2 regions of the Solibacillus sp. R5-41 genome follow, and region 1 is predicted to be linked to the other one. Evidence: riboswitches for the same ligand, from Rfam matches in the RefSeq annotation. Region 1 holds a riboswitch; the other holds the start of a gene.
The links. A riboswitch is a leader RNA that binds a small molecule or an ion and turns the genes downstream of it on or off. The one in region 1 is predicted to bind preQ1.

Region 1 (16,402 bases):
ATAAAGAATGCCTTGTTCGTGATATTTGTGTAGGTCTTATGAAATATCGCAAAGCAGTTGTGCCTTTTGCTGGGGTGCAAGTTAAAGAATGAAACTATTAGGAGACAAAGATGAAAAAAATAGCTTATGTTACAACAGGAACAAGTGCACAGCTAATCAGCTATTGGGATTTTGCTCATCACATGGATCAATTCATATATGTGGAGGACCTGTCTAACTATAACTTGGATGAATTTGGTGCAGTCATTATTTCTTGTCATAGTCACAGTGACCGCATTCTGCTTCATAAAAAACAGCTTAATGATTATGTTAGAAATGGCGGATTTCTACTCATCTTTGCACTTGATAAAGCGGATCAGCTATTAGACGTTGTAGATATAGAGTGGGTTGATTGTAACACTAAGGATTGGTTATGGTGGACGAAACCAGAGCGTAAAATAGAACTATATGTTCCCGATCATGAAAGCCACTCCTTTTTTGAATATGGGAAGCCTGAGCATTTACATTGGCACTGGCATGGTGCATACAAGGGAAATCATAACGGGACTACATTGCTTGCGATAGAAGATACTCATGATTCCGTTGTCATTGATTTTAATGATTTAGAAGGCGGGGGTAGAGTTTTTATCACAACACTTGATCCTCATAGTCATAACGGTCAACGATTTATGCCAACAACAACTAAATTCCTTCACGGGTTTTATCCATGGCTTAATAACGATCTTGGAATTGATCGAAATCAGATACAACCGTTTAAAGTGGCTTATTTACAAACAACCGGGATAGATTCTGTGGATACACCCTCGTATTTAGCAAAAACATTTGAAGGTACAAGCGGACAAATCGAATACTATGGTATTCGTCCTATTCCAGATGAAGCTTGGGACTGTGATATCATCTATATCCCTGGTCATTGCGATCAAATATATTTGCAACAATATTCGGATAGAATAATGGATTATGTTAAAAATGGCGGACAACTCATATTAAATATAGAGGTTGCTGTTTGCGTGCTTCCAATTTTAAAACCATCCCAAACGGTACCACCTGCTCCCTTTACGAATCTCAAGATAAGAGTAGAGAATGATCCATTTGAATTTTTCAAGAATATGCCAGAAGATTTTGATGGCTGGGAAGGGATACTCGGGACGTATGCAAGAGGATTTACTTCATTGCCTGAACATGCTATAGGTCTCACATCCATAGGGGCTGAACATGCAAAATATTGGGCCGATTATATATGGCAGTATCCTACAATAGATGGAAGTGGCGGGAAGGTACTTGTGCATAATGGTGGCGATTTGATACGATATCCTGATCACGGCGAGCATAAAGAATGCCTACTTCGCGATATTTGTGTTGGTCTTATGAAATACCGCAGAGCCGTAGTGCCTTTTGCTGGGGTACAAGCACCTTAGTGAAATGTTCCCAGAAATGTGTCCTTATATTTCAGAGACGATCGCTTCCCTAAATTCAACAGGGGATCGGTCGTTTATCTTTTTATGTGAAGTGAAAGAGTTATATTATCGTACTATAAGTAATCATTGAGGTGTCTGTTGGAATGTCTTCAGAGAAATTTTTCAAGCATCCTTTGGGAGTTATGTTCGCTGCAACATTAGCGTCATTACTGTGGGGGAGCGCTTTTCCATATATTAAACTTAGCTATGACGAACTGGAGATTGGCAAAGAAAATTGGTCCGAGCAGCTTTTGTTTGCAGGCTACCGCTTCGTCCTTGCCGCGCTGCTCATCCTATTGTTCATGAAATTAATACGTAGGAAGGTTGGATATCAGCGAGGGACGTTGCTCAAGGTCAGCAAAATTGGGCTTTTTCAAACCTTTCTTCAGTATGCCTTTTTTTATTACGGCATGAGTATGATCACAGGTATCCAAGGTGCGATTATCGCGGGGACGACCTCGTTTTTTCAGATATTGATTGCACATTTTATGTATAGAAACGACCGTGTTAATTTGAGAAAGATCATTGGTATTGCACTAGGCTTCGGGGGAGTAATTTTGGCTAACGTGACGAAAGGAGAGATGTCCCTTCATATGGGTGTTGGGGAAATCTGCTTGCTGCTTGGCTTGTTTTTCGGCGCGTTTGGTAATGTTCTTTCCAAAAACGAAGCGAAGGAGTTGGATGTCCTATACATGACGAGCTGGCAGATGTTGCTTGGCGGAAGCGCCTTGTTAGCTGTCGGTGCGTCTTTTGCAGGGCCTTTTCCGTTTGCGTTCACTTGGAATGCGATGCTGATGCTGTTCTATTTGGCGTTTCTGTCTGCCACAGGCTTTGTACTTTGGAATAATATTATGAAATACAACAAGGTCGGAAGCGTTTCGATGTATTTGTTCTTGACGCCGGTGTTTGGTGTGGTATTGTCAGCGTTGATGTTAGGTGAAGTTGTGCATCTAATGGTACTTGCAGCGCTGGGCTTGGTTGTATCGGGCATTGTGATCGTCAACCAACAGAAAAAGAACGCGACACATCCTTCAAGGAAATGGTTTAGTAGGCGTGCTGGATATCGACAGTCCCGTGATGAATCGATTTGATGCGATAGATCAGCAGGGGTGTGTGAGTTACTCCATCACAGCCGAACTTCTGTCACAGGGTCGACTAATAGTTCTCTCAAAAAATTTGCCTTATAGATGATACGTTGAACCTTATCATAAGTAGGTGCGATTATTGTAAGAGAGTAATTCATTTATATTGGGATTTGACATCTATCCCCATGTAGTGTATTGTCTTTTTAGATAAAATACCTGGAAATTCTCAGGAGAGGTTCATAGCTGATACCCTCTATAAAAAACTATGGATACATGACAAATACGCCATGTCCATAATTGGACATGGCTTTTTTTGATTCAATCCTGTAAGTTGTATAGAAAATGACAGCGCCTCTCCTTGAAAAGATTCGGTATTACTTTTCAAGGAGGTTTTTTTTATGACTGGCCGCAAGCCTACTGAAGGATTAAATGATTTAACACTATTAGGGAATCAGAATACACAATATGCAACTGACTATGCACCTGAGGTATTAGAGTCAGTAGAAAGTTTGCATTCGAATCGTGATTATTTCGTGAAATTTAATTGTCCGGAGTTTACGAGTTTATGCCCAATTACAGGACAACCGGATTTTGCAACAATTTATATTTCATACATTCCAGAGAAAAAGTTAGTTGAAAGTAAATCATTAAAGCTTTACTTATTTAGCTTTAGAAACCATGGTGATTTCCACGAAGATTGCGTGAATATTATTATGAATGATTTAATCAAGCTACTAGATCCAAGATATATTGAGGTTTGGGGAAAATTCACGCCACGTGGTGGTATCTCGATTGATCCATGGTGCAACTATGGAAGACCAGAAACAAAATACGAAGAAATCGCAAATTACCGTTTAATGAATCATGATTTGAATCCAGAAAAGATTGATAATCGATAAAAGGTATTTGCCCGTTAATGCGAGATGAATTGAATAGATCCTTGTTGGCAAGGAAGAGGTTATTAGCGACCCTCTTAAAAAAACTAAGATGAAAACAGCACCTCTCTTAGCGTGCTGTTTTTTCTTGATTAAGGAGATTTTAATATGATTCAGGATAAAGCACTTGTTGTATTTAGTGGAGGACAAGATAGTACTACTTGTTTATTTTGGGCAATTGAACATTTTGCGCAAGTTGAGGTCGTGACTTTTGATTATGGTCAAAGGCATCGTCTTGAAATTGAATGTGCTAAAGAAATCGCAAATGAAATAGGTATCAATCATCATATTCTTGATATGTCCCTGCTGAATCAACTTACTTCGAATGCTTTAACACGTGAAGAAATAAAGATTGAAGAAAATAGTGATGGGCTACCTTCGACTTTTGTTCCTGGGCGTAATCTACTTTTTCTTTCATTTGCTGGTGTTTTAGCAAGTCAAATAGGAGCAAAGCATATAGTGACAGGCGTTTGTGAAACCGATTTTAGCGGCTATCCCGATTGTCGTGACATTTTTATCAAATCATTGAATGTAACATTAAATTTATCAATGGACCGTACCTTTGTCATTCATACACCATTGATGTGGATTAACAAAGCACAAACATGGGAGTTAGCAGATCAACTTGGCGTATTAGAGTTTGTGAGAGAAAGAACACTAACTTGCTATAACGGTATAATTGCAAATGGTTGTGGTGAATGTCCGGCTTGTAAGTTACGAAAAAAAGGGCTTGAGGATTATATAAACGCTAAAAGTAAATTTCACGATGAGAATATATAAGTGTTGCTAAGCTTTTACAGAGCTAGTGGTATTTAAAGGAGGAAAATTATGAGAGTATTATTCTATTTATTGTCGATTGTAATTGCAAACGTGGTAACAGCAAGATTTGCACCGTTAGAGTTTGGAATGTTTATCGTTCCTATGGGGACACTTTTTGTTGGAGCAACCTTCATTTTTCGAGATCTTGTGCAAAATAAGTATGGTCGAGCAAAAACATATATTTTTATTTTCTTAGCGTTACTCTTATCTGGAGTAGTTTCGTTTTCACTTGGGGATACTTTGATGATTGTTGCAGCATCTGCAATATCGTTTGTCATTGCTGAAACAGCTGATACGGAAATCTATACACGCTTGAAGCTACCAATGGTTTGGAGAGTTTTCTACAGCGGAATTGTTGGCGGTCTTCTTGATTCTGTTATTTTTGTCATCGTTGGATTAAGCCCACTTGGAGCAGGATTTATACCGTGGGAAGCTGTACCGGCCGCTATTGTAGGCCAAGTAGTTGTGAAGACAGTCATTCAATTGCTAGGTGCTTTAATTTTAAAACAAGGATTGGCAATAAAAGAGAAGCGTCTAACGGGAGTATAAGTAAGAAGCTTTGCCATCTAGATATGGTACATTTCCCTAGTTACACTAAATGCTAGAGAAAAATAATGGCTATATTAAAACGAATCGCACTTAGTGTTGTTACGGTGAACCGTACCATAAGTAGATGGAGTTCCCTTAAATATATGTGAAATAATAATTACAAATTGGTTTGTCCTTGAATTAAGTTTTTACTGACATCAAAAAAGCCAGATTATTAACCTACTTTGTTTTAACCCTTTAAACCTGGTTCAACCTACATCTTAATAAGTGAACACATCAAATAAAAATGTATACTAAAAATCCTAGTAAGTATAGAATGGGACAGTTAGCATTTGGTGTAGGAAGGGTGATAAATATGTTAAAAGCATATGCTTGGCTAACTGTTTGTGTAATGGTATGGGGAAGCAATTTTGTATTTGGGAAGATGTTAGTTCAAGACTTTTCTCCAACACTATTAACAATGCTTAGACTTTTGTTTATTGTACTATTTTTACTTGGCATAGCTGTATACAAAAAACATTTTAAACGATTGAAAAAATCGGATTTACTCATAGTTTTCTTACTAGGGGTTATTGGTGTTTTTATTAACCAGTGGTCTTTTTTTGTCGGTTTACAAACTGCTGATCCAACGACGTCTGCATTAATTTTAGCAACTACTCCTATTTTAACGGGTGTATTAGCTGCCATCTTTTTAAAAGAAACATTAACAATCCGTATGTTGATGGGGTCTATTGTAGCGGTTTTTGGTATTTATTTTGTTGTTGCAAAAGGGGATATATCTTCTTTGCATATTGATAAAGGTCTATTTTGGATTGTTCTAACGATGATAACTTTCGCCATTATGATTATTATGACGAGACTACTTTCTCATAGAATCGATCCACTGACCATTACTTTATATTCTAATGTTGTAGGTTTAATTGTGTCGATTCCTTTTGTATTTACACTAGACAAGCCTTTACAAATAAGCACGAAGATGTCAGATTGGTTATTTCTAATTGGAACGGCTGTTGTTGTTCATGGTATCGCAACATTAATTTGGAATCAAAACATTAGACATGTGGATGCTTCAAAGGCTTCTATATTATCGAATTTAGAGCCTTTTGTCGCCATGGTAATGGGATTGATCTTGCTATTCAAACCAATAACCGGAGCAGAAATCTTAGGCTCACTATGTATTGTCGGAGGAGTAGTGCTATCTACGTATCAACGAAAAAAGTTAAATAGCCAGTCCAATTAACAAGACCTACATTATAAATAATTTTAAAATATCCCGAATATGGGAAGAACTTTGATATCAGTTTAGATTATTAATGAACCACATTTAGATAAACCACGGAGAACGTGATCACAAGTAAGTGAGGTTAACTGACTCTAAATAGATAGCCATCGTTCGCAAAACTTGTTGTTGCGAATCCAATCGATACTAGTAAAAGAAAAAATAAACTAACAAGGTTTTTTTTAAAAGGTTTACATATAAACGTTTTATGCTATATTATAATAATAATTTTCAGAAAATAAAAGAAACTTATCATAAATATATACAATTTAGTTTTATTAGGTGAAGAAGGCTAAGCTCTAAGTGAGATGAACCGAAGTGCGGATAAATATGTTAATATAATAATTAGCGTGTTATAATAATTTTTGTTGTAATTTTTTAATGCTTTGTTTAAACGGTAGTTGGATAGTCTTCATTAGCATATTAAGTTATAAAACTATCTAGTTATAATGTGAATGCAGAGAAGAAAATAGCAAAAATCAGAGATATCTTGTTTTGTGGATGTTTTAAAAGAGGGTACTTGTATTGAAACTGGTTAGTTTTAAAAAGGTACTCTATTTTTATTTTCAATTTTGTATTCCTATGGGGTGAACAGGGGATACTCTTAAATAAAGGAAGTGAATCTATGGATTGGTTTGGCAGTATATTGGCAGAAGTAAACACATTGTTATATTCATATGTATTAATTATATTGTTAGTGGGAACGGGTGTATTTTTTACCTTTAAAACAAAGTTTATGCAATTTAGATTAATCCCAGAAATGTTTAAACTAATTACAGAAGCAGCGCCAAAAGATAAGTCAGGTAAAAAAGGTATATCTTCCTTTCAGGCATTTACAATATCTGCTGCTTCTCGTATTGGAACGGGTAATATAGCGGGTGTTGCGACGGCAATTGCTCTTGGTGGTCCTGGTGCGATATTTTGGATGTGGATGATTGCGCTAATTGGAGCGGCATCTGCACTAATTGAAAGTACATTAGCACAAGTTTATAAAGTGAAAGACAAAAGTACTGGATTGTTCCGTGGTGGCCCTGCCTATTATATGGAACAGGGATTAAATAAACGGTGGATGGGTATTCTTTTTGCCGTAGTTATTACAATTACTTACGGTTTTATTTTTAATGCAGTACAGGCAAATACGATTTCCATTGCTTTTGAAGATAGCTTTGGTACTAATCGAGTTGTTGTAGGTTTAATAATGGCTGCCTTAACAGGAATTATTGTCTTTGGTGGATTAAAGAGAATTGTAAGTTTTACTCAAGTAGTTGTTCCAGTTATGGCAATTTTGTATATTGGACTTGCGCTTATTGTTGTAATCTTAAATATTTCTGAACTTCCGAATGTATTTCTTCTAATTATTAAATCTGCTTTTGGATTGGAAGAAGCCTTTGCGGGAATGTTAGGGGCAGCAATAATGAATGGGATTAAACGTGGTTTATTCTCCAATGAAGCAGGGATAGGTTCTGCACCTAATGCTGCAGCAACAGCGGCTGTTTCTCACCCAGTAAAGCAAGGCTTGATTCAAGCACTAGGTGTATTTATTGATACATTAGTAGTTTGTACAGCAACTGCTGCTATTGTATTATTAGGTGATGCATATCTTCAATCTGACGCAACTTCTGTCAATTTAACTCAAGCCTCTTTAGTTGGAAATTTAGGTGACTGGGCAGGGATTTTCTTAGCAGTAATTGTATTTATGTTTGCTTTTAGTACGGTTATCGGTAATTACTATTATGGTGAATCGAATATTAGTTTTATTAAAGAGTCAAAGATGGGCTTATTAGTATTCCGTATATTTGTCGTACTTTTTGTTATGTTTGGTTCAATTGCAAAGGTACAAGTTGTATGGGATTTAGCGGATTTATTTATGGGTATTATGGCAATCATAAATTTAATTGCTATTCTGCAACTGTGGAAAGTGGCCAAACCAGTTATTAACGATTACTTAATCCAACGTAAGCAAGGCAAAGATCCAGTTTTCTATAAGAAAAACGTACCTAATATTGGCGAAGTTGAATGTTGGGGAGAAGATGAAGAATTAGAAAAAAACCGTTAAATTAAAGAGAGTGCCCAAGCTTTTGGGGCACTCTCTTTTTAGTATACCAAGCATATTTATTTCATCACTTATAGAGGTGGGGTTTTCCGTTGAATGAAGATAAACGATAACTTCCTATATAAAGGACACAACACACTGCTATGAATAGGAGGTGTGTTATGTCTGTTTATGGTTTTGTTTGATTTGGGTCTATTTTGCAATTTCCTTTACAACTTCGATTGTAAATTCTGCACCGTAATGACCGGCCTTCTCTAAGTCTTCAATATTGTCATCTGTTACTTCAGAGTTAGAAATTGTTCGTAATGAAAGGAATGGAACATCTAGTAAATGAGTAACTTGAGCAACAGCAAATGCTTCCATTTCTTCACCGCTAGTTCCAAAGTTCTCGTGGAACCAATTGATGCGATCAATTTCTCGATTCCACCAGTCACCACTTCCGATAACTCCCTCTACAACTTGCCCATGTTTATATTTATCAGCTACATTTTTCGCGGCTTCAACAAGCTCAGGATCACTTGGTAATGATGAATAGTTTTGTGTCTCTCCATTTTTATCCTTAAGCTCTGTTGCCATATGAATCCAGTTTTCTGGTTTCATCCCTTGCCCATCTTCCACACGATCAGAGCGGAAGCTTCCGATATTAATTACTTCTGTAGCAATTACTGTATCGAATACGTGAATATCTGGATCATGTCCTCCAGCTGTTCCTTGATTGATTACTACTTTAGGATTATATTTTTCAATTAATAAAGTTGTTGATGCCGCTGCATTAACCATTCCCACTTCTGTTTGGGATACTACAACCGGAATACCTTCAATTTCCCCTATATAAAAGGAGAAATTACCGTGTTTCTCCTCTTTATAATCGCCCATTGCCTTTAAAAACTCTGAAACTTCAACATCCATTGCTCCTTGAACTGCAATTGGTTGTTCCTTTGTCTGTTGCTTGTCTAATTCAGTTGACTTTCCTTCATTGGATGAACATCCCGCTAACAATAAAAGTAAGATAGCAATGTTCGTAAATAACTTAAAATTCCTGTTCATTATTTCGTTTTCCTCCGAGACATATAGTCAAACACGAATATTAAAAGTGTTTGGCAGTTTAATAGTTTGCATTTAGGAGTATACTATATTAGAAAAACTTTAACAAGGGAGAATAACGAATTTAGCTTATTGAAGTGAATTAACAAAGGAATTATTGCTTCGGAAGAATGATTAGGAGCGGTTAAAAAATTACTAATGTCGCTAAGAGGCATTGGAGCATGGTCAACAGATTAAGTTATAATGAAATGCCTCCATTATACTTTTTCCTTACCAATTATTGATGTCGGTCTACATAATGCATTAAAGAATGTATTAGCGCTTGGGCATAAATCGACTCTAGAGGAAATTGAAGAATTAGCTTCGAATTGGAACGGTTGGAAGGCAAATGCTACATATTAATTGTGTAGTTCGTTATATGAGGACAATTCCGAATATACACATAAGAGAATCTTGCGACGATTAAATATTCATCTCCCACTGAAGGCTAACAAGTCTTTTCTGTGGGATTTCTTTTTTCTCTTGCATCTAACGTAACGTAAGATTTTATAATGGAGCAAAGGGAGTGGATTTTATGTTTTCGATTGGGCAATTTGCGAAGAAAACAGGATTAACAGTTCGAGCTTTACGATTTTACTCAGATAAAGGGTTGCTTGAACCATGCTACATATCAGAAGCAGGGCATCGTTATTATAATGACGAAAGTATTGTAAAGGTGCAAAAAATAATGACATTAAAATATTTGGATTACTCACTTGAAGATATAGAGGTGTTATTTTCAAAAGGAGAAATAGGGTTAATTGAATCGTTGAAGTTTCAGCGCAACCAGTTAGAGAAAAAAAGAAAGCAACTTGATAATGTCATTGTTAATTTAGATCAGGCCATTGCAATTGGAGAGCGCAGTGAGACGATTGAACCCACGTTATTTTTGTCGGTCATTCATAATTTGCTGAAGGAAGATGAACAGAAGGAATATTTGAATCAGTATTTGCCGAAAGCGCTTGTTAATAAACTTTATAATTATTTTGGAATGAATTTAATTGAGATGAACCATCAATATATTTTGCTTACACATCAACTTAAGAAAGCTTTCGTGGAACCAATTCCAGATAAGTATTTACAGTCTTTAATTGAACAGTATGTCATGCTCATCCCGCAAGAACTCGCTAAGGAAATAGCAGAAGCACTAATGGAATATGAGCTGCTAGAGATGGATGAGTGGTTATTTCCATCACCATTTACCCAAGATGAAGAGGCATGGTTCCTAGAGCAAGCAATGCGTTTAGGATTATATGGAGGTTACGATGATGAATAGCTCTTTTAAGGGAATTTGGCGGCTTGTGCAAAATAGTAAGCTTTCGAAAAGACTTATGATAGGGACGTTGCTACTAAGTATTTTTGAAACATTAATTGGGCTAGGTGTCCCGCTTATTACAATGCGTATGATTAATGATTTTTCAACGATAGGTTTTTCACTGCAAGCCATCTTGCTGGTTGGATTATTTCTTATTTTTCAAGCGGTACTGGGTGGCGTTACATTTTATATGATGCGTAAGTTAGGAGAGCGCATTGTAGCTAATTTACGTAGTACAGTGTGGGGGCATGTGCTACGTTTAAAGGTGCCTTATTTTGATGAGCATGAATCTGGGGAGACAATGAGCCGTATTACACAGGATACGAATGTAATTAAAGCACTCATTACAGATCATTTTATCAGCTTTGTATCAGGCTTATTTGCGATTGTCGGTGCGGTTGTCATTTTAATATGGATTGATTGGAAGATGACGTTACTAATGTTGGTGGCAGTGCCATTAGCAATTGGCGTCTCACTGCCACTCGGTCAACGCATGCATAAAATTGCAAAGGTAAATCAAGATGAGCTGGCAAAGTTTAGCGGACATTTAGGGCGTGTACTGACGAATATTCGTCTTGTTAAAACGGCGCAAACAGAAAGCTTTGAGCAACAAAATGGAGAACAAAAGATACAAAAATTATATTTATTTGGTCTGAAGGAAGCGCGTATTTTGGCAGTGTTATCACCAATAATGACGCTGATAATGATGATTGTGTTGATATTGTTATTTGGTTATGGTGGTGCAAAAGTAGCGACAGGTGCCATTTCAGCTGGAGAACTTGTCGCAATCATGATATACCTCGTGCAGATTATTATTCCGTTTACACAAATGGCGACATTTTTTACAGCCTTACAAAAGGCAATGGGCGCAACCGAGCGCGTGCAGGAAATTTTACAGCAACCGATTGAAGCAGGTGGTAATGCGGTCATAACAAAAAACAGTGCATCAATTGTGTTTGACCGAGTTGCTTTCGGTTACAATGATAAACCGCTTCTTGAGGAAGTATCGTTTGAAATCCCAATGGGCAAAACAACCGCTTTTGTAAGTGCGAGTGGTGGTGGGAAAACGACAATGTTTTCATTAATAGAGCGCTTTTACGATACGACAAGTGGAGAAATTCGTTTTGGGCAACAATCAATTGATCAAATGGATTTGGCAAAATGGCGCGGTTTGTTTGGATATGTAACACAGGAATCTCCTTTGATGAATGGGACGATTCGTGACAATGTAACGTATGGCAGTGGGCAAGTTTCAGAGGGAGAGATTGAGTCGGCGCTAAAAAACGCAAATGCATGGGAATTTGTGAAACAGTTGGAAAATGGATTGGCAACAGAGGTTGGTGAAGGTGGCATTAAGTTATCTGGTGGGCAGCGTCAGCGTATTGCCATTGCCCGCGCGTTGTTAAGGGATCCGGCCATTTTACTATTAGATGAAGCAACATCTAATTTAGATAATGATGCAGAACGAGAAGTACAAAAGGCACTAGAACAAGTGATGCAAGGGCGTACAACCGTAATTATTGCCCACCGATTGTCTACGATTATACATGCCGATCAAATTTTAGTGTTTGAAGACGGACGAGTGACCGGTGCTGGCACACATAGTGAATTGCTTCAAAAGCATGCCTATTATCAGCAATTGATTCAACTGATGATTCATTAATCGTTAATTAAATTATTTATTGTAAAACATTACTTTAAAGGTGTGATACGAATGGAACAAGAGTTTCCATTGCTTGAAACAGAGCGGTTAGTTTTAAGAGAAATAACAATAGAAGACGCGTCAAGTATTTTAAATTATTTATCGGATAAAGAAGTGATGAAATACTATGGATTAGAACCATTTCAATCTGTGAACGATGCGTTAGATGAAATATCATGGTACCAATCTATATTTAGTAATAAAACAGGAGTTCGTTGGGGAATAACAGTAAAGGATCAGCAGGAATTGGTAGGAAGCTGTGGCTTTTTAAACGTGGATGCGCAACATGCGAGAGCCGATATTGGTTTTGAACTAAATCAATCTTTTTGGGGACGGGGCATTGCAAGTGAAACACTTAAACCAATCATTACATACGGGTTTAAACAATTAAAGCTACAAAGAATACAAGCGCTAATCGAGCCTGCCAATATCGCATCTCAAAAATTAGTGGAAAGGCATGGATTTGTAAGAGAAGGTTTGTTAAGAAGTTATGAATATACTTGCGGGAAGTTTGATGATCTGTATATGTATTCTTTGCTAAAGCAAGATTTTGAAGCAATAACTAATAAATAAAATTTCTAATTCATATAAATGCTGCTCGAAAACTAATTTTGATTTAAGGTTTTCGGGCCTTTTTTAATGCATCTCATATTATATGAATACTCATTGTGTACCCGTATTGAGTAAGATATCTGCCGGGGGCTTAACTTCTCAACAAAGGTCATGTGAATATGACTGAAAAATCTGACCCTTCTATTTCTGTGTTAATTGGCTATTTTAAAAGGGTTAAATAAAGATATACTGAAGCTATACTAACCACAAGGAGATGTTGAGAAATGGATATTTTATTAGGGTCAGATGTAGTAAGTAAAGGAATGTCACTTATACAAAATGGTGGGGTCATTATGGATGTAATGAACGCAGAGCAAGCAAAAATTGCTGAAGCAGCAGGGGCAGTCGCTGTTATGGCATTGGAACGTGTGCCTTCTGATATTCGTGCGGCTGGTGGGGTAGCTCGTATGGCAGATCCACGAATTATGGAAGAAGTGATGAGCGCGGTTTCTATTCCGGTCATGGCAAAAGCTCGTATCGGTCATATCATTGAAGCACGTATGTTGGAGGCAATGGGGATAGATTTCATAGATGAAAGTGAAGTGTTAACACCTGCTGATGAGGAGTACCATTTATTAAAAAATAAATATAACGTACCATTTGTTTGTGGCTGTCGTGATTTAGGAGAGGCTGCGCGCCGAATTGGTGAAGGTGCAGCCATGCTAAGAACAAAAGGTGAGCCAGGTACAGGAAATATCGTCGAAGCAGTACGCCATATGCGAAAAGTAAATGCACAAGTACGTGCCGTTGTTGCGATGAATGATGATGAACTCATGACAGAGGCAAAAAATTTAGGAGCACCGTATGAAGTATTACTTGCAATTAAACAAGCAGGTCGTCTACCGGTTTCTAACTTTGCAGCTGGTGGCGTATCAACACCTGCAGATGCAGCATTGATGATGGAGTTAGGAGCAGATGGTGTATTTGTTGGTTCGGGTATTTTTAAGGCAGAAAACCCAGAAAAGTTTGCTACTGCAATCGTTCAAGCGACAACAAATTATCAAGATTATGAGCTGATTAATAGTGTTTCAAGAGGAATTGGATCCCCGATGAAAGGAATTGACATTCGCGGTTTAGCGCAACATGAACGAATGCAGGACCGCGGCTGGTAATAAAAAAGACAAGTTTATATTAAAAAAACTAATTAAAAGTGTAAATCAAAGCCGCCCGTTAGCTTTGGTTTACACTATTTTTGTGGAACAAAACAGACAGCTATTTTACCTACCCCATGTCAGTAATTATAAGTACGTTCAGTTGAATCAATTTCGCTTTTCCCTGTAAAACATGCCATAATAGATAGATTATGAAACAGTGAGGATGACTCGATGGAACAGATACGTGAATTATATGTAAAACCAAAATTTATTAAGCAGATGACGAATGGTTATCCGCTTATTTTAAAAGAAGCGATCGACATGCCAGAGGTGGCTATTGCAGAAGGAACTATAGTGCAATTACTCGACGCACAAGGCGGTTATATTGCGACAGGCTATTATGGTGAGCAAAATAAAGGCATTGGCTGGGTGCTATCACGCAAACAAAAAGAAGTGATTGATGTGCGCTTCTTTACGAAAAAGATTCGTGAAGCTGCTGAAAAGCGTGCAGACTTTTTTGCATCAGAAGACACGACTGCTTTCCGTGTATTTAACGGAGAAGGTGATGGTGTTGGTGGTTTAACAATAGATTTCTTCAATGGCTTCTATATGGCGAGTTGGTATAGTGAAGGAATTTATGCTTTCCGTGATGTTGTGTATGAGGCATTAAATAGTGCACTAAACACGCGCGGTATTTATGAAAAATTACGCTTCAATACAAACGGTCAATATGTAGATCAAGATGATTATGTGTCAGGTGAAAAAGGGGACTTCCCGTTAATCGTTCTAGAAAACGGCATGAACTTTGCGGTTGATTTAAACGATGGAGCGATGACGGGTATTTTCCTTGATCAACGTAATGTTCGTAAAGCACTACGCGATCAGTACGCAATGGACAAAACCGTGTTAAACACTTTCTCTTACACAGGTGCATTTTCAGTAGCAGCAGCGCTTGGTGGCGCATCGGGTACGACAAGTGTTGATTTAGCGAAGCGTAGCTTGTCAAAAACTATTGAACAATTTTCAGTGAATGAGATTGACTATGAATCACAAGATATTAAAGTCATGAATGTATTCGATTACTTTAGTTATGCAAAGCGTCATGATTTGAAGTTTGATGTCGTTGTGCTAGATCCACCGAGTTTTGCACGTACAAAGAAAATGACATTTAGTACAGCAAAGGATTATCCGAAGTTATTAACAGATGCACTTGCGATTACGAATGATCATGGTATCATTATCGCTTCAACGAATAATGCAAGCTTTGACATGAAAAAGTTTAAAACATTTATTGAACAAGCATTTAAAGACGCAAATACACAATACAAAATCGTAGAACAACATCAGTTACCAGAGGATTTTGTAGTACCACATAACTTCCCGGAATTTAACTATTTAAAAGTAGTGATAATTCAAGTCATAAACTAAAAGGACGAAATTGATGAAATATAATAAAACAATTATGTTAAAGCTAATTAATGAACACCGTGAGTTACATGATGAGTTAAAAAAACTAAAAGCCGAAATGGGATTAGAGAAAAATTTTGCAATAAAGGCATTGTACCATTCATTTGTTGCAAGCGATGGCCCGTATATTAAGGACTACCAAGACTTAGAACGTCTTTATAAATAAAATAACTATGCTTGGCCGATTCAGGAAATTGTGAATCGGCTTTTTTAATTTACAAAATTGCATGGCTCGTCTATCTACTATCCTTTTTCCATTGAAAGTAACCAAAGAAAATCATCCTCAACAAGAAATTGAAGGTCAAAGCCTAGGTGAATTAGTTTCTCCGCTTTTTGTTGTTTAGCGCTAATACCACGACGTTTATTTCCTATAATAACGAAATCTGTTTCTGTTGTAACAGCACCTTGTAAAAATCCTCCACAAAGGCGCACCCTTTTCGCAGCTTCTGAACGAGTCATTGTAGAGAGGGCCCCTGTAAAAACCAATTGCTTATTATAAAAGGGATGCCTTAAGGATTCATATGACTCCTTAAGATAGATGACTTCTGAGTTGTTGTTATTTTTATGCATACGGAATCTCCCTTATTTTCATTAACATTAAAGGTATTCCCATTATTACATTTTCAACTGACCATTGACAAAAGCATCGTATTGAAAGACTGACTTTGGTAAAATGTACATAATAAAAATAAATAGAATAATCAAAACAATATTTTGAGCAATGACTGGGGTGCGTACATATGAATAAACGAAAACGAGCATTATGGGGATTTATTATCGGTGATGCGTATGGTGTGCCGATGGAATTTATGGAACGAGATTCTTTTGAAATTCATGACATGATTGGCTATGGTTGCTGGGATGTACCGGCTGGAACATGGTCGGATGACAGTGCGATGACGCTTATTACGATGCAACATCTAATTGAAGATACATCCATTGCTGATTTAAA
Region 2 (16,402 bases), 490 kb from region 1:
TCAATGATGGCATCTGTAAATTCCTCCCAGCCCTGTCCTTTATGTGCGTTTGCCTCTTTTTCACGTACTGTAAGCACCGTATTTAATAGGAGAACTCCCTGCTCTGCCCATGCTGTTAAATCACCATTTTGCGGAATCGGACAGCCGACATCCTCCTGTAATTCTTTCAACATATTTTTCAAGCTTGGCGGCAGCTTTTGTCCATTCTTTACTGAAAAGCTTAAACCGTGCGCTTGATTAATGCCATGATACGGATCCTGCCCTAAAATAACGACTTTTACAATTGGGAAATCCGTTAATTGTAAAGCATTCAAAATATCCGACTTTTTCGGATAAACCGTTTCTTCACTATATTGCTGTTGTAAAAATTGCTGGAGCTGTTGAAAATAAGGTTGTTGTAATTGTGGAGCTAAAATATCACGCCACGTATTCGTTAAAGTCTCGATCAATGTGCTTTCACCTCTGTCCAAACAGTAATCAATACTGGCTCAAAATTCAAGTATCACCTCACCTGACCTTATAGTTTTTTCGTATTCTGACTATTTCAAGCAGTCAGAAGCAAGTTATAATTAATACTATAAATAACAATTTGTTTTTTAAATAAGGAGATGTTTTTCATGTCATTGAAAAAAACGTTAACAATTGCAGGTTCAGATACATCAGCTGGTGCAGGGATGCAGGCTGACTTAAAGGCTTTCCAAGAGCATGGCACATATGGCATGGTTGCCCTTACTGTTGTCGTAACGATGGACCCAAAAACATGGAGCCACAATGTAACACCGCTCCCTACTGAATTATTACAAAAACAAATTGATACTGCCCTTTCAACAGGTGTAGATGCCGTTAAAACAGGGATGCTGTCAACTGAGGAAATTATTAAAATTGCTTCAGATGCTATTCAAAAATCAGGAACAGACAAAGTTGTCATTGACCCAGTTATGATTTGTAAAGGTGATGATGAAGTTTTAAATCCAGGTAACACAACTGCGATGATTAACTATTTATTACCTTACGCAACTGTTGTTACACCAAATCTTTTTGAAGCGGGACAATTAGCAGGAACTGGTACACCAAAAACAATTGAAGAAATGCAAGTTGCTGCTGCTAAAATCCATGCATTAGGTGCTAAAAACGTTGTCATTAAAGGCGGAAAAGCATTAGCCCATGAAAAAGCAGTAGATTTATTCTTTGATGGTAATGAATTCAAGCTACTTGAAACTGAGAAAATCGCTTCTACGTATAATCATGGTGCAGGCTGTACGTTTGCGGCTAGTGTATGTGCGAACTTAGCAAACGGCTTCACTGTGGAAGAATCGGTTGTTGAAGCAAAAGAATTCGTTTCAGCTGCTATTAAACACGGCTGGGCTTTAAACGATCACGTTGGTCCTGTCATGCACGGTGCAAAACCACGTTTCGGCGCACCACAAGTAACCGTTACAACAATTCCAAGTGTAACAATCGCATAATTCGACCAATCTAAATGAAAGTCACACAAGATGCTTTGTCGCCTTGTGTGACTTTTTTATTGGTAAAAGGAATCTGAAATATGCTCATTTTGACGAAACACGCGCCTTTCTATTTTCTTTTATCGGCTCATTTTACTATACTAAAGTGAGAGTACGATTTAGGGGGATTAAAAGATGAAGGAAGTAAATACGCAAGAACTCCAACAATTACTGAATTCTTTTGCAAATAAAGACGTTTTTATTCATTTAGAAACGACAAATGGCTCTTACGCGGCCCATTACGATGAAAAATTTTTTAATGCAGGTGCGTTTATCCGCAATGTCAAATTACGTTACGAGTTAGGCAAAATTGTTGGGGATGCCCCACACCGTGTTGGTTTAAAAATGGAGCATGGCTGGGTTTATGCGCAGGGCATCACACATTTTAAGTTGGATACAGAAGGTCGCCTATTAATGGCTGGTTTAGATTATACAGGGAAGCTGGCAGTCGCACTTGAAATTAGCGAAAAGCCATTTGCTTATTAAGGGGGAAATACAATGACTTTACAAGAGGAACGCCACGTTTTAGTTATTTACCCTCATCCAGATGATGAAGCGTTTTCAGTTGCTGGTACGGTGCGTATGTATAGTAATATGGGTGTACCCGTTACATACGCTTGTTTAACATTAGGCGAAATGGGCCGAAATTTAGGAAACCCACCTTTTGCGACACGTGAATCTTTACCAGACATTCGCCGCCAAGAGCTCCTTGCTGCATGTGTGGCAATGGGCATTGAAGATTTACGAATGATGGGCTTACGTGATAAAACGGTTGAATTTGAAGATGATGAAAAAATGGTGAAGCTTGTAACGAATTTAATCGAGGAATTAAATCCTTCGATTGTCTACACATTCTTCCCAGGCTTTGCCGTACATCCAGATCATGAAGCAACAGCTCGTGCGGTCGTTGAAGCAGTACGTCGCATGCCAAAAGAATCACGCCCTCGTATTTTAGCGGTTGCATTTGCGAATGATACAATCGAAAAAATTGGTGAAGCGCCAATTGTAATCGACATTCGTAGTGTGAAGGACGATAAAATAAAGGCTTTACAAGCACATGCTTCTCAAACCGCTTGGATGATGGCTGAAACAGCTAAGCGTGTAGACGATGGTGAAACGTTAACAGACAGCTGGTTAAATGTCGAAAAATTTTACCCAATTACATTTGAAGACTAACTGTATAATTATTATTTTAGGCGAGGGATTATTCCTTCGCCTTTTTCATACAATAAAATGTTTTTTTATACAGTTATATAATTTATAAATATGAGGGAAACTCTATATAACAAACTTTTCACAAATACATCCCCCAACTGTTATTCATAATTTTAATCACTCTAAAAAATCTGAAAAATTAATCTTTAACAAAAAGAGTAGACATCTGCATATATTCAGTTTATATTGTATAAATATACAAATCGACAACAAAAGAGGTTAACATATATGACGAAAAAATTTCCTTTCTATACTTGGTTCCTGTTCGTTGTACTTTCGGCATTAGGGGTATTTTTATTCATTACACCGATTAATACCGAAGAAGGCATGAAGGTTCCAATTGCGATTCTTGCCAATATGCTTGCAGGTAAAGTCGAGCCGTTTATCCATTGGTTTGCACTCATTACCTTTACTATTGCAGCAGCTGGGTCAGTCATCATGCAATTTATTCCACAAAAAGGACCACGTACACTGATGGATTCTTTATTCCGTGTCAACTGGTTCTGGACAATTATGCGTGTACTTGCCGTCATTTTTACGACGATGTACTTATTCCAGGTCGGTCCTGAAAGCATTATTAGTGAAAATACTGCGGGTATATTAATTGATCCGGCTTCTGGTCTTGTGACATTTATGTTCGTGCTATTTTTATTTGCAGGGCTATTATTACCTTTATTAACAGACTTTGGTCTACTTGAATTTTTCGGTTCAATGATGGTAAAAGTTATGCGTCCCCTTTTCAAAATTCCTGGGCGCGCTGCAGTTGACTGTTTAGCTTCATGGGTTGGTGATGGAACGATTGGTGTTCTATTAACGAGCAAGCAATATGAAGAAAAAAATTATACAGGACGTGAAGCAGCAACGATTGCCACAACCTTCTCTGTCGTTTCGATTACGTTTTGCTTAGTTGTTATTGAAACGATTGGCATTGCGGATTACTTTTTAGAGTTTTATGCATCAGTCGTTTTTTCTGGTATCGTTTTAGCCTTTATTATGCCGCGTATTTATCCGTTAAAACAAAAGGCCGATACATTAATCGATGGTACAGAAGCTCCTGCGAATCGTGAAGATGTACAAGAAGGCTTTAACGCATTTTCTTTCGGCTTACACAACGCGTTAACGAAAGCTGAATCAAATAAAAACTTAGGTAAAATTATCGCAAGTGGGTTTAAAAACGTGTTAGAAATGTGGTTTGCCGTTACCCCGATTATTATGGCGTTCGGTACAATTGCATTAGTGCTTGCTGAATTTACAAGTGTATTCCGTATTTTAGGGATGCCATTCGAGCCAATTTTAACATTATTACAAATTCCAGAAGCGAGTGAAGCTGCTCAAACGATGATTGTCGGTTTTGCCGATATGCTTTTACCTTCTGTTTTAGGTGCTGGCATTGAATCAGAATTAACGCGTTTCTTCATTGCAACGGTTTCTGTAACACAATTAATTTACTTATCTGAAGTAGGTGGATTAATTTTAGGAACAAAATTACCGTTGAAATTATGGGATCTATTCGCGATTTTCTTAATCCGTACAATTATTTCGATTCCAATCATCGCTGCGATTGCACATATTATATTTTAAGTGAAAAGCCATTTTGATTTATACGTCAAAATGGCTTTTTGTATGATTATGAAAGTAAATTATTGCGGGTAATTAATTTTTCCTGTTTCAACTAGTTGTTTTAAACCTTCAAACATATAGTGCCAACCTTGCTCAGAGCTGACAACATATTCTTTTTCTGCCTTTTCAATGTCATCTTGACTCCAACCTTCTTCATGCGGCACTGTAATTTCTTGTGTAAATGTCATTTCAGAACCGTTTTCCGTATTTTTCAACTCAACTGTAATTATGTCCTCAGTTTCACTAAACTGTGGCATTCTAAATGTTTTACGAATTAAATTTGGTTGGTCCAATGTTAAATACTTACCTATCGCTCGGTAATCTATACCTCCGCGATGATCTACAATTTCCCATGTCCCCCCCTCCACCGGTTCATTTGTAGCCACTTTATTTGTATGTTCCATTGTAAAAAGCCATTTTTTTATCATTTGCGCGCTCAACCATGCATTCATAACACTTTCTGCAGGTACTGCAAATGTTCTTTTCATTGTTAACATTGTTTTTGACGTATTCTGCATTGTCTTTCATCTCCTTATGCTTGTTCTAACTTTAAGATATACGACTTTCATTTCATTAAGCAACTTTTAAATTCATTTCATTTATGAACTCTCTACTCTCCAATAAAGCGTTTTCATTGTGTTTATTTCGTGAAATTTCATAATTAACTGAATTTTAAAACATTAACACTTCTTTTTATGTTAAACTGAATCAATTACGCCTCGGCGTAATTGCGTCCAGATTTTTTTTAGCTTGCTCAAAAAAAATTCCGCTAAAAATCTGTGACATCCGCCAGGGGCTTTAACTTGATTCATCCGGGGATTGAACCCCACTGAATTAAGGTTGTATCTGGCATGCATCCCTCACTTATAGAAGTGGAGGACTTCTGCTGAAGCAAGTTAAACTTTGATCTAAATAACGGAGGTTACATGGGAATGGAAGTTGCACAAATGAAAACAATTGCAGTGGAGCATATTTTGATTGCGCACCATTTTTTAAAGGATGTAGTCGTACATACACCGCTTCAACGTAATGATTATTTATCTGAAAAATATGGGGCAAATATTTATTTTAAACGAGAGGACCTGCAACATGTCCGTTCTTTTAAGTTGCGCGGTGCCTACTATAAAATTAAAAAAATTGAAGAACAGGCACGTGATACGGGTGTTGTTTGTGCGAGTGCAGGCAATCATGCACAAGGCGTTGCTTATGCTTGTGCGAAACTTGAAATTCAAGCGACCATTTTCATGCCAAAAACGACCCCAAAACAGAAAATTGATCAAGTGCGGATGTTCGGTCGCAACTTTATTGAAATTCAGCTATCTGGAGATACATTTGACGATTCTGCTGCGAGTGCCCTTGCTTATTGCGAGGCAGAAGGGCGTGTTTTTATTCATCCTTTTGACGATTTAGATGTCATTGCTGGTCAAGGGACAGTTGCTGTTGAAATTATGAATGATATTGAAGAGCCGATAGACTACGTTTTTGGTAGTATTGGTGGTGGTGGTTTAATGGCTGGCGTATCTGCTTATATTAAAAACCTATCACCGAATAGTAAAGTTATTGGTGTGGAGCCTGCTGGGGCTGCCAGTATGAAATCTGCCTTCGAGCAAGAGGGACCCACTACACTAGATTGGATTGATAAATTTGTAGATGGTGCCGCTGTAAAGTTAGCAGGCAATGAAACGTATCAAGTTTGTAAAACACATTTAGATGATATTATTACTATCCCTGAAGGTAAGGTTTGCACGACCATTCTAGATTTATATAATAAACATGCCATTGTTGCAGAGCCTGCTGGGGCACTTTCTGTTGCAGCACTCGATTTTTACGCGGAAGAAATTCGAGGGAAATCTGTTGTCATCATTATTTCAGGCGGAAACAATGACATCGGCCGAATGCAGGAAATTAAGGAGCGCTCATTAATTTATGAAGGGTTACTGCATTACTTCATCGTCAGCTTCCCACAGCGTTCTGGTGCATTGCGTCAATTTTTAACATCCGTACTTGGGCCAAATGATGATATTACAACGTTTGAATATACGAAAAAGAACAATAAAGAAAGCGGACCTGCACTTGTCGGTATTGAAATCGGCCACCCAGATGATCGAGTCGGTTTATTAGAACGCATGTCCGCAAATGGTTTTGAATATAAAGAAGTGAATAAGGATAGTACGTTATTTGCGCTATTAGTATAACGAAACAAACAAGCCCGCATTCCTCATATGAAGGAATACGGGCTTGTTCTTTCATCCTAGTAATGCGCGGTCTGAATTCATTTTTTCTCCGCGAATTTGTTCAAATTCAGCCATTAAATCTGGAATGGTTAATGCAGACTTTCGTTCCGCACCGACTTCCAAAATAATTTGACCTTTGTCCATCATAATGAGGCGATTTCCTAAATCCAGCGCCTGCTGCATATTGTGCGTTACCATAAGCGTCGTTAAGCTACTTTCCTCAACAAGCACCTTTGTTAGCTTTGTAATGAGCTCTGCACGTGACGGATCAAGGGCTGCTGTATGTTCATCTAATAATAAAATGGCTGGTTTTGTAAACGTCGCCATTAACAAGCTTAACGCTTGGCGCTCACCACCTGATAGTAATCCGACCTTAGCAGTTAAACGGTTTTCCAAATTAAGGTGAAGCTTTTCTAATGATTGCTTGAAAAATTCCCGACGCTTTTTATCTACACCACCACGTAATCCACGTTTTGCATTTCGTGAATACGCGATTGCCAAGTTTTCCTCAATCGTCATAGAGGGTGCCGTACCCGCCATTGGATCCTGGAAAACGCGTCCGATATGCACCGCGCGTTTATGCTCAGGAATACGCGTTAAATCATTGCCATCAATGACAACCGATCCAAAATCCGGGGTCAATGCACCAGAAATCATATTCATCATCGTTGACTTCCCTGCACCATTACTGCCGATAATTGTAACAAAATCACCCGCTGCTAAATACAAATTAATATTGTCTAATGCATTTTTTTCATCCGGTGTACCTTCGTTAAATATTTTGTTGATGCCATCTAGTTTAAGCAAGACCATTTCCCCCTTGCTCTACATTTATCGTCGCCTTTTGAGCTGCTACCCGCGCCGCTAAACGCTTTGCCTTACGTTTCTTCTCTTGTTGCTTATTTAAAACTTGTGGAATAATTAATGCTAAAATGACGATAATTGCGGTAATTAATTTCATATCCCCCGTGTCTAACCAGCCAACACGCAGCGCAAGAGCATAAATTAAACGGTAAATAACCGCACCCGCAATAACTGCAAATGTTGTGCGTACGATTGATTTCGTACCAAAAATGGCTTCACCTATAATAACCGAGGCTAATCCGACAACAATCATCCCTATGCCAAGGCCGATATCCGCAAACTTTGTATACTGGGCAATTAACGCACCAGATAATGCCACCATCCCGTTTGATAAGCCGAGACCTAAAATGATTAAAGAATCTGTGTTGGCAGAAAAGCTTCGAATCATTCGTTTATTGTCCCCTGTCGCTCGAATAGCAAGCCCAATTTCTGTTTTTAAGAATCGATCCATTACGAATTTGATGACAATTGTTACGACCATCATGAAAATTAAAATGCCCCATGACGATGGAAGTGATTTGCCTCCCATTGCTGTTACTGCATTTGAAAGTACATTATCAATTCCTAGTTTTGACCAGAAGTCGTTAAACATCGTGAACACTGTTTCCGTATTTAATAATGGAATATTTGGACGTGTTACCCCTGTGTCAGATGTTATTCCCATAATACGGAGGTTGATGGAATACAAGGCAATCATCATTAAAATCCCAGATAGTAACGGATTGATTTTACCCTTTGTGTGCAATAAACCTGTCATACATCCTGCAATAAATCCAGCAACGGTTGCTACGATTGTCGCTAAAATTGGGTTGTAACCAAGCACAATCATCATTGCTGCTGTACCAGCCCCCGTCACAAAGCTACCATCGACTGTTAAATCCGGAAAATCCAACACTCGGAATGTTAAATACACCCCGAGCGCCATAATTGCATAGATGATCCCTTGCTCAACTGAACCAAACAAAGCTGTAAACATTTTGAACCATCTCCTAACTGTTTTTTATTGTTTAAGTTGTTTTAAAATGAGGATTCGCGCTAAGTAGTAGATCTTAGCGCGAATCGGTATTACTGTGCTTCTGCTTCCCACTCAGGCTTAATTTCTAAACCGATTGTTTCCGCAGTCTTTTCGTTAATTAATAGTTTTAAATTAGCTGGGTATGCCGCTGGAATTTCAGCTGGTGTTTTACCTTCTAATAAGATTTGTGCCGCCATTTGACCTGCTTCATAACCAATATCAAAGTATTCAAATCCGTACGCTGCTAAACCGCCACGCGCTACTGAATCAAGCTCGCCTACGATTAATGGCAATTTGTTTGCGTTTGCAACACCGATTACTGATTCTAAAGCCGATACTACCGTGTTATCTGTAATAATATAAAACGCCTCTACTTTACCAAGTAAAGATTCCGCAGCTTGTTGCACTTCTGCCGGAGTAGATGCAGGCGCTTCAACAATTGTTAAGCCCTCTTTCGCTGCTAATTCTTTTACTGTCGTAATTTGCGCTACTGAGTTTTGCTCCCCTGCGTTGTAAACCATACCGATATTTTTTACACCTAATTCTTTTAAGAATGCAATTGTTTTTGGCATAGTTTCTGGATGTAAATCAATTGTACCTGTCACGTTGCCACCTGGTGCTTCCATTGAATCAATTAATTCTGCGCCAACCGCGTCTGTTACAGATGTGAACAGAATTGGAATTTCAGTCGTTACACTTTTTACGGCTTGGGCTGATGGTGTTGAGTTGGCAAAAATTAAATCTACATTTTCACTTACTAGCTGTTGCGCAATCGTTAAATTGGCCGTGTTATCGTTGCTTGCAGATTTATCGATATACTCTGCTTTAATACCAGCATCTTCAATTGCTTTTTTGAATCCTGCTTTTGCTGCATCTAATGATGGATGTTCAACAATTTGAGTTGTCCCAATTTTAAATGTTTTCCCGTCCTCTGTTTTGGCTGCATTGGCTGATCCAATATTATCCGCATTTTTAGATGTTGAATCTTGTTCTTCCCCTCCACATGCTGCCAATAATAAAAGAAGCCCAAATACTAAAAACGAAAGCCTCATTAACTTTTTAGTCATTAACAATAATCCCCCTATTTCTTTCTCTATTTTATGTGTCACACTTCATCTGGATGAAGTGTGAATTAAAGCTATATTACCTCTACGTTTTCAGATAGTCAATAACATTTAGAATTTTCTGACATATTTTCACGCCTATATTTTTAACTATTTTCATTAATTTGGCGCTTTAAACCGCTAAACTACTGTATTCTTTGAATTTGTGACAATATATAAAAATAATTGTGAAATTTGACGAAAGTCCCGTCATTATATTAAAATATTACCTTATGCAAAAAGCATCGTGGTTCGTAACCATCCCACGTAAAAAAACTAGGAGGAATTGAATTATGAAAGTAAAATTTTTAGCTATGAGTGCCATTATTGCTGCTCTTTACATTGCAGTAACGATGCTTGTTGCTCCAATTAGTTTCGGTCAAGTACAGTTTCGTATCGCCGAAATGTTTAACCATTTAATCGCTTTTAACCCACGCTATATGGTTGGTGTGGTATTGGGCGTATTTATTTCTAACTTCTTGATGTCCTCAGTTGGACCAATGGATTTAATTTTTGGTGTTGGCCACACGATTATTACATTAGGTATTTTCATTGTCATTTGTAAGTTCGTGAAAAATATTTGGGCACGCCTAATTATTAATACATTGTTATTTACATTTACAATGTTTATTATCGCGGCGCAATTAAATCTTGTGTTGGACTTACCATTCTGGGAAACATGGGCTTTTGTCGCATTCGGTGAGTTCGTTGTCCTTGCTGTAGGTGCACCGATTATGTACGCACTGAATAAACGATTAAACTTCAAAAAATTAATCTAAATGGTTTCAACCAACTAGCAATTGTTAGTTGGTTTTTTTATTTTCATTTTTACCTCTCGGAATTATTTGACTTTTCTTTCTAATAATGAGTACAATGTTTCTATTCTAATTTGTTCGTGTACATGGTAGCAGGTTGCGATAGCGTGACCACCATACTAGCAAAGTTTAGATGAGTTTAGCTGAGTTGAGTCAAATTGATGAATAAGAAGAGTAGCATTTTTTGGTGGATAGAAAAAGGAACTTTCTTATCTACCTCAGTAAGGACATGACAGTGCATTATTTAGTGCAAGGTGAAGTTCTTCTGATTTTGCTTAGAGAGCGCATGGCTGGTGAAAATGCGTCAAAATAAAAATGTGAATGGGCCTTATGAAAGCTACTAGCGTTAGTTAGTGGACGGTTTCCCTGCCGTTATCAGGAATGAGTGGAAGTAGTAGTTTTGCTTCAATCGAGGTGGCAACGCGGTATTTATCGCCCTCAACAAAAGGATTTTTCCTTTTGTTGAGGGCTTTTTTTTTATCTTCGTTCAGTAGAGGACTCCCATCTATAAATGTTGAGGTGAATGCATTGTTCGTCATTATTAGTGTATGGTCAAATGCACACTGAACGAAGATAAAGCGCCGGCGGATGTCATAGATTCTAAAACTAAAGGAGTGTTCAATATGACATTAAAGCAAAAATTTCGTACATCTATGAAAAAGGTGAATGGCGATTTATTAACCCCTATTTCTATTTTTTTGCGACTACAAGGAAAGCGGAAATTTTTACTTGAGAGTTCCACAAAAAATGAAGGCAATGGGCGCTATTCCTTTATTGGCGTCGATCCTCGTAAAACCTATAGCGGAAATGATACACATTTACAGGATTTCTCGCATTTAACCAATAAACACTATCACTATGAAGGTGAACTCATTTCGTTATTGAAACAAGTGATGCCACGTGTTACAAGCCAAACGGAATATCCATTAACGGGCGGTGGCATTGGTTATATTCATGCCCTTCCTGCAACATTACAGTCAACAGTGCCGACGCTCCAGTTTCATGTGTATGACACGCTCATTATTTTTGACCATTTGACTGATGAAATTGCTGTTTTCCATACAAATATTGAAGCCGAACAAGTGGAACCAAATATTGATCAACTAATCGATGAACTGTTCACCGACTCCACTTTAGGTGACACGTATTATACACTTCATTCATTACAGCAAGAATCCCAGAAACTAGCAACCGCACAATTTTCTGGTGATGTGTTTGCCTTATACCGAAATTTACGTGTACAGGAGGCGGCCGCTTATATGTATTACATCGAATTTGATGAATGCACGGTCATTGGGACTTCTCCAAAAAGCTTTTTACAAATTCGAGATGGCGTGCTTTCTACGACGAATGAAGAGGCAAATCTCGACACATTATGTCAAACCAATTCCATAAAGAAACAAAACGCATTGCAGACGGGGTTACTCTCCCCCGCTTTTCACGCCATTGATGCTGTCAAGCAGCTGATTCCACAAGATGGGCTAATTGGTTATATCGGATTTAATGGTCAGGTCGATTTTACAACACCTGTAAAAACTTTGACGATTATTGACGACAAAGCGTATATCCAAACGACAAATGATGCGTCTGACCTTACGTTTCACGCACTTATGAAAGGATGAGGAATATGTCATTACAGCCGTTTATTAACCAACTTAAACGATCTGAACATCTCGTTTTTGAAGAAATGGTGCAGGCCGCACACTATATTTTTAATGAGCAAACTGCGAAACAAGAAATCGCCGACTTTCTTATTGCAATGAGTAACAAAGGAGAAACGGTCCATGAAGTGGCGGGGTTGGCATCAGTTATGCAATCCCATGCAGTCAAAATGAATGCGCCTGAAGGAATTTATATGGATAACTGCGGGACGGGTGGCGACGGCTTGCATAGCTTCAATATTAGTACAACAGCAGCTTTTGTACTCGCGGGCGGTGGCATTTTAGTCGCGAAGCATGGCAACCGGAAAGTATCTAGTTCATCAGGTAGCTCGGATGTTCTAGAGGCACTTGGAATTAAACTCATTCCCGATACAGCGCAAACAACCGATTTACTGAAGGAATACGGCATTGCCTTTTTACATGCACCGAATATGCACCCTAAGCTGAAACGAATCGGGGAAATTCGACAGGCAATCGGCAAGCCAACCATTTTTAACTTAGTAGGACCACTAACGAATCCAGTACCATTAAAAACTCAATTTGTTGGCATTAATCGCCCTAATTTCACAACTGATTATGCAGAAGTTCTTCATATGCTTGGACGCGAACGGGCTGTTGTTGTTTCGGGTGCGCAAGGGATGGATGAGGCCTCATTGGACGGTGAAAATACATTTGTTTTACTCGATTATGGAGATGTTATTCCATTCAAATTGCGAGCTGAGGATGTCGAATTAACCGCGCAACCATTATCGGCCATTCGCGGAGGCAGTCCACAGGAAAATGCGCACATTATGCGCGAGCTATTAGCGGGCAAGCAAAGTGTATATTTCGACACGGTTATTTTAAATGCGGGCATCGGATTTTTTGCTTACGGATTAGCTGAAACGATGAAAGAAGGGATTGAAATGGCGAAGGATAGCATTTTTTCAGGACGCGCACTGCAAAAGCTGCACAATGTCATTGCTTATAGTGAGCAGGTCGAAAAGGAGGGAGCATCAAAATGACAATTTTAACGAAAATTATTAACCAAAAAAAAATGGAATTACCTGCTTTACTTGCAAAAGAGCCCAGCTTCCAAACAGTTCAAAAACAGCGCCCCTCTTTATACGAAACATTGCAGTACACAAAAACAGTACAAATTATCGCTGAAATGAAGCGCGCCTCCCCTTCTAAAGGGGATATCGCGACACATATTGATCCTGTTACACAGGCACTGCAGTATGAAGAAGCTGGCGCGGCATGTATTTCCGTTTTAACAGAGCAAGCATTTTTTAAAGGTTCATTCGAGGATTTAAACGCGGTTGCGAACGCCGTTAATGTTCCGGTATTATGCAAGGATTTTATGATTGATACGGTCCAAATTGATTACGCAAAAGCTGCGGGGGCATCCGTTATTTTACTAATTGTGGCTGCGCTAACTGATGACCAATTACACTCGTTACATGCTTATGCCACTGCCCAAAATTTAGAGGTGCTTGTAGAGGTACATAATGTGGAAGAACTGCAGCGCGCACTTAAAATTGGGGCGAAAATTGTCGGTGTAAATAACCGCAATTTAAATACTTTTGAAGTCAATTTACTGCATACAAAGGAAATCGCCGAGCAACTCCCCCACTCCGATATTGCCTTCATAAGTGAAAGCGGCATTTGGGATGTGGAAGATGCACAATTCGTGGCGAAAGCTGGTGCAAGAGGTGTTTTAGTTGGGGAATCATTAATGCGCAGCGGTGACGTCAAAAAATCACTTCAATCGCTACAAATCGACATAATGACAAAGGATGGCGAAAATCGATGACAAAAGTAAAAATTTGCGGATTAAAAAAGACCAAACATGTAGATGCGGCAATACAGGCAGGCGCTGATTTTATCGGATTCATGTTTGCGCCTAGTAAAAGACGTATATCGGTAGAGGAAACAATCAATTTAGCCGCAATGATCCCGGAAGAGGTAAAAAAAGTGGGAGTGTTTGTTAATGAAGCGCCTGAAATAATTGCACGAATCGCTCGAAATGTGGGCCTTGATTATATTCAATATCACGGAGATGAAACGCCTGAAATGATAGCAGCAATCGGACTGCCATCCATAAAGGCATTTTCCATTCGTTCAAAAGAGGATGTAGTACAAGCGGCAAAATATGATGTGGATTTCTATCTATTTGATGCACCTAGTACGGATTACCGAGGAGGAAGCGGTCATTCATTTGACTGGACGTTATTGGATGATGTAAAAATCCCGCTGGAAAAAGTGATTTTAGCTGGTGGTTTAAATGCAGAAAATGTTGCGCTTGCGATTACACTTGTCGAGCCCTTTGCAGTGGATGTTTCAAGTGGAGTTGAAGTGGATGGACAAAAAAATATCGACGCCATTAAGACATTTATTGAAAAAGCGAAAGGAGAATTAATTTTATGACAACAACAAAAGGACGTTTCGGACAATTTGGGGGGCAATTCGTTCCTGAAACATTGATGACACCATTACAGGAATTAGAGGACGCATATGAGGAAGCAAAACAAGATCCTGATTTTCAGAAGGAGCTTGCTTATTATTTAAAGCAATATGTCGGACGCGAAACACCACTTTATTTTGCTGAACGCTTAACAAAAAAAATGGGTGGTGCGAAAATTTATTTAAAGCGTGAAGATTTAAATCATACGGGCGCCCATAAAATTAATAACGCCATTGGGCAAGCACTTCTCGCTAAACGTATGGGAAAAAAGAAAATTGTTGCAGAAACTGGCGCTGGTCAGCATGGAGTTGCAACGGCTACTGCGTGTTCCCTGCTCGATATGGAATGCATCGTCTATATGGGCGCTGAAGATGTTCGTCGCCAGCAGCTCAATGTTTTCCGTATGGAGTTGCTCGGCACAAAAGTAGTTGCTGTGGAAAAAGGTTCTGCTACATTAAAAGATGCGGTGAATGAAGCATTGCGTCACTGGGTTACACATATCGAGGATACACATTATATTTTAGGCTCTGCACTCGGCCCGCATCCCTTCCCTACAATCGTTCGAGATTTCCAACGTATTATTGGAGATGAAACGCGCGTGCAAATAATTGAGCAGGAAAACCGTTTACCAGATGCAGTATTTGCATGTATTGGTGGAGGAAGTAACGCAATCGGCATGTTTTATCCATTTATTGAAGATACGGATGTTGCCCTTTATGGCATTGAGGCAGCTGGCGAGGGCGTTGACACGAATCAGCATGCGGCAGCCATTCATGTTGGCAAAACCGGCGTACTACACGGGGCATTTATGTATTTATTACAGGATGAAAATGGCTTCATTCAAGAGGCGCATTCCATTTCTGCTGGGCTCGATTATCCAGGTGTTGGACCAGAGCATTGCTATTTACATGAAATCGATCGTGCTAAGTATCCTTCTGTCACAGATGAACAGGCATTACGAGGTGTAAGGCTCCTTTGTGAAACGGAAGGAATTTTACCCGCGATTGAAAGTGCCCATGCCATTTATTATGCGGCTGAATTTGCGAAAGTACGACCAGTAGACGAAATTATTGTCGTTTGCTTATCAGGTCGAGGGGATAAAGATGTGCACACATTAATGGAAAAGTTAGGAGACGTTGAGCAATGATTTTACAGCAAACAATTGAGCAAATACTTGCACGCGGAGATAAGGCATTCATTCCATATATAATGGCTGGTGATGGTGGACTTGAAACGTTAAAGCCAACGATTTTAAAATTGCAGCAGCTTGGCGTTTCCGCGATTGAAATTGGCATTCCTTTTACCGATCCTGTTGCAGACGGACCAACGATTGAAAAAGCTGGAGAACGCGCCCTTGCTCACGGGGTAACGTTACGCAATGTACTAGCGGAACTTTCTCGCTTTGCAGATGACATTTCGGTGCCACTCGTTGCGATGACGTACTTAAATCCAATATTAGCTTATGGCATTGAAGCTTTTGCACGCGATGCTTATGCTGCTGGAATTCGCGGTTTGATTGTTCCTGATATGCCCTTAGAGGAAAGTGCACTCCTACATCCAGCATTAAAAACGCATGGCATCGCATTAGTACAACTTGTTTCATTAACGAGCCCTCTTGAGCGTGTAAAAAAATTAGCAGCGGCGAGTGAAGGCTTTATTTATGCGGTTACAGTAAACGGAACAACAGGGATTCGAGCGGAGTTTGCAGAAAATTTACAAGCTCATTTTAAAGTATTGAAGCAACATAGTGCGGTTCCTATATTGGCCGGGTTTGGCATTTCTACTCCAGAACATGTCAAAAATTTTAGTGCTATTGCAGATGGGGTCATTGTTGGCAGTCAAATTGTCGCCGCTTTGGAGCAGCAGGATTGGACGACGATTGAATCCCTTGTTCATGCGTCAAAAAAAGTAACCGTTCTTTAAT

Region 2: linked by a shared signal. The riboswitch ahead of CSE16_RS02095 (QueT transporter family protein) and the one ahead of queF (preQ(1) synthase) in region 1 are both predicted to bind preQ1.

The regions. Positions count from the first base shown of each region.
Region 1 is NZ_CP024123.1:4,223,059-4,239,460, reverse strand. Features, by position in the region: gene CSE16_RS21010 (hypothetical protein) at 1-92, shown strand, start outside; gene CSE16_RS21005 (hypothetical protein) at 111-1,418, shown strand; gene CSE16_RS21000 (DMT family transporter) at 1,562-2,548, shown strand; PreQ1 riboswitch class I at 2,769-2,815, shown strand; gene queF (preQ(1) synthase) at 2,941-3,441, shown strand; gene queC (7-cyano-7-deazaguanine synthase QueC) at 3,586-4,257, shown strand; gene CSE16_RS20985 (VUT family protein) at 4,306-4,845, shown strand; gene CSE16_RS20980 (DMT family transporter) at 5,201-6,085, shown strand; gene CSE16_RS20975 (alanine/glycine:cation symporter family protein) at 6,750-8,180, shown strand; gene CSE16_RS20970 (5'-methylthioadenosine/S-adenosylhomocysteine nucleosidase) at 8,370-9,224, opposite strand; gene CSE16_RS20965 (MerR family transcriptional regulator) at 9,796-10,536, shown strand; gene CSE16_RS20960 (ABC transporter ATP-binding protein) at 10,529-12,238, shown strand; gene CSE16_RS20955 (GNAT family N-acetyltransferase) at 12,290-12,850, shown strand; gene pdxS (pyridoxal 5'-phosphate synthase lyase subunit PdxS) at 13,114-14,001, shown strand; gene CSE16_RS20945 (class I SAM-dependent rRNA methyltransferase) at 14,215-15,411, shown strand; gene CSE16_RS20940 (hypothetical protein) at 15,425-15,616, shown strand; gene CSE16_RS20935 (BRCT domain-containing protein) at 15,694-16,020, opposite strand; gene CSE16_RS20930 (ADP-ribosylglycohydrolase family protein) at 16,191-16,402, shown strand, end outside.
Region 2 is NZ_CP024123.1:431,371-447,772, reverse strand. Features, by position in the region: gene CSE16_RS02145 (uracil-DNA glycosylase) at 1-449, opposite strand, end outside; gene thiD (bifunctional hydroxymethylpyrimidine kinase/phosphomethylpyrimidine kinase) at 618-1,466, shown strand; gene CSE16_RS02135 (YojF family protein) at 1,641-1,991, shown strand; gene bshB2 (bacillithiol biosynthesis deacetylase BshB2) at 2,004-2,681, shown strand; gene CSE16_RS02125 (YjiH family protein) at 2,949-4,301, shown strand; gene CSE16_RS02120 (SRPBCC family protein) at 4,361-4,858, opposite strand; gene ilvA (threonine ammonia-lyase IlvA) at 5,273-6,535, shown strand; gene CSE16_RS02110 (ABC transporter ATP-binding protein) at 6,587-7,381, opposite strand; gene CSE16_RS02105 (ABC transporter permease) at 7,374-8,414, opposite strand; gene CSE16_RS02100 (ABC transporter substrate-binding protein) at 8,504-9,520, opposite strand; PreQ1 riboswitch class I at 9,798-9,842, shown strand; gene CSE16_RS02095 (QueT transporter family protein) at 9,850-10,335, shown strand; T-box leader at 10,524-10,814, shown strand; gene CSE16_RS02090 (chorismate-binding protein) at 10,995-11,993, shown strand; gene trpD (anthranilate phosphoribosyltransferase) at 11,999-13,036, shown strand; gene trpC (indole-3-glycerol phosphate synthase TrpC) at 13,033-13,827, shown strand; gene CSE16_RS02075 (phosphoribosylanthranilate isomerase) at 13,824-14,441, shown strand; gene trpB (tryptophan synthase subunit beta) at 14,438-15,625, shown strand; gene trpA (tryptophan synthase subunit alpha) at 15,622-16,401, shown strand.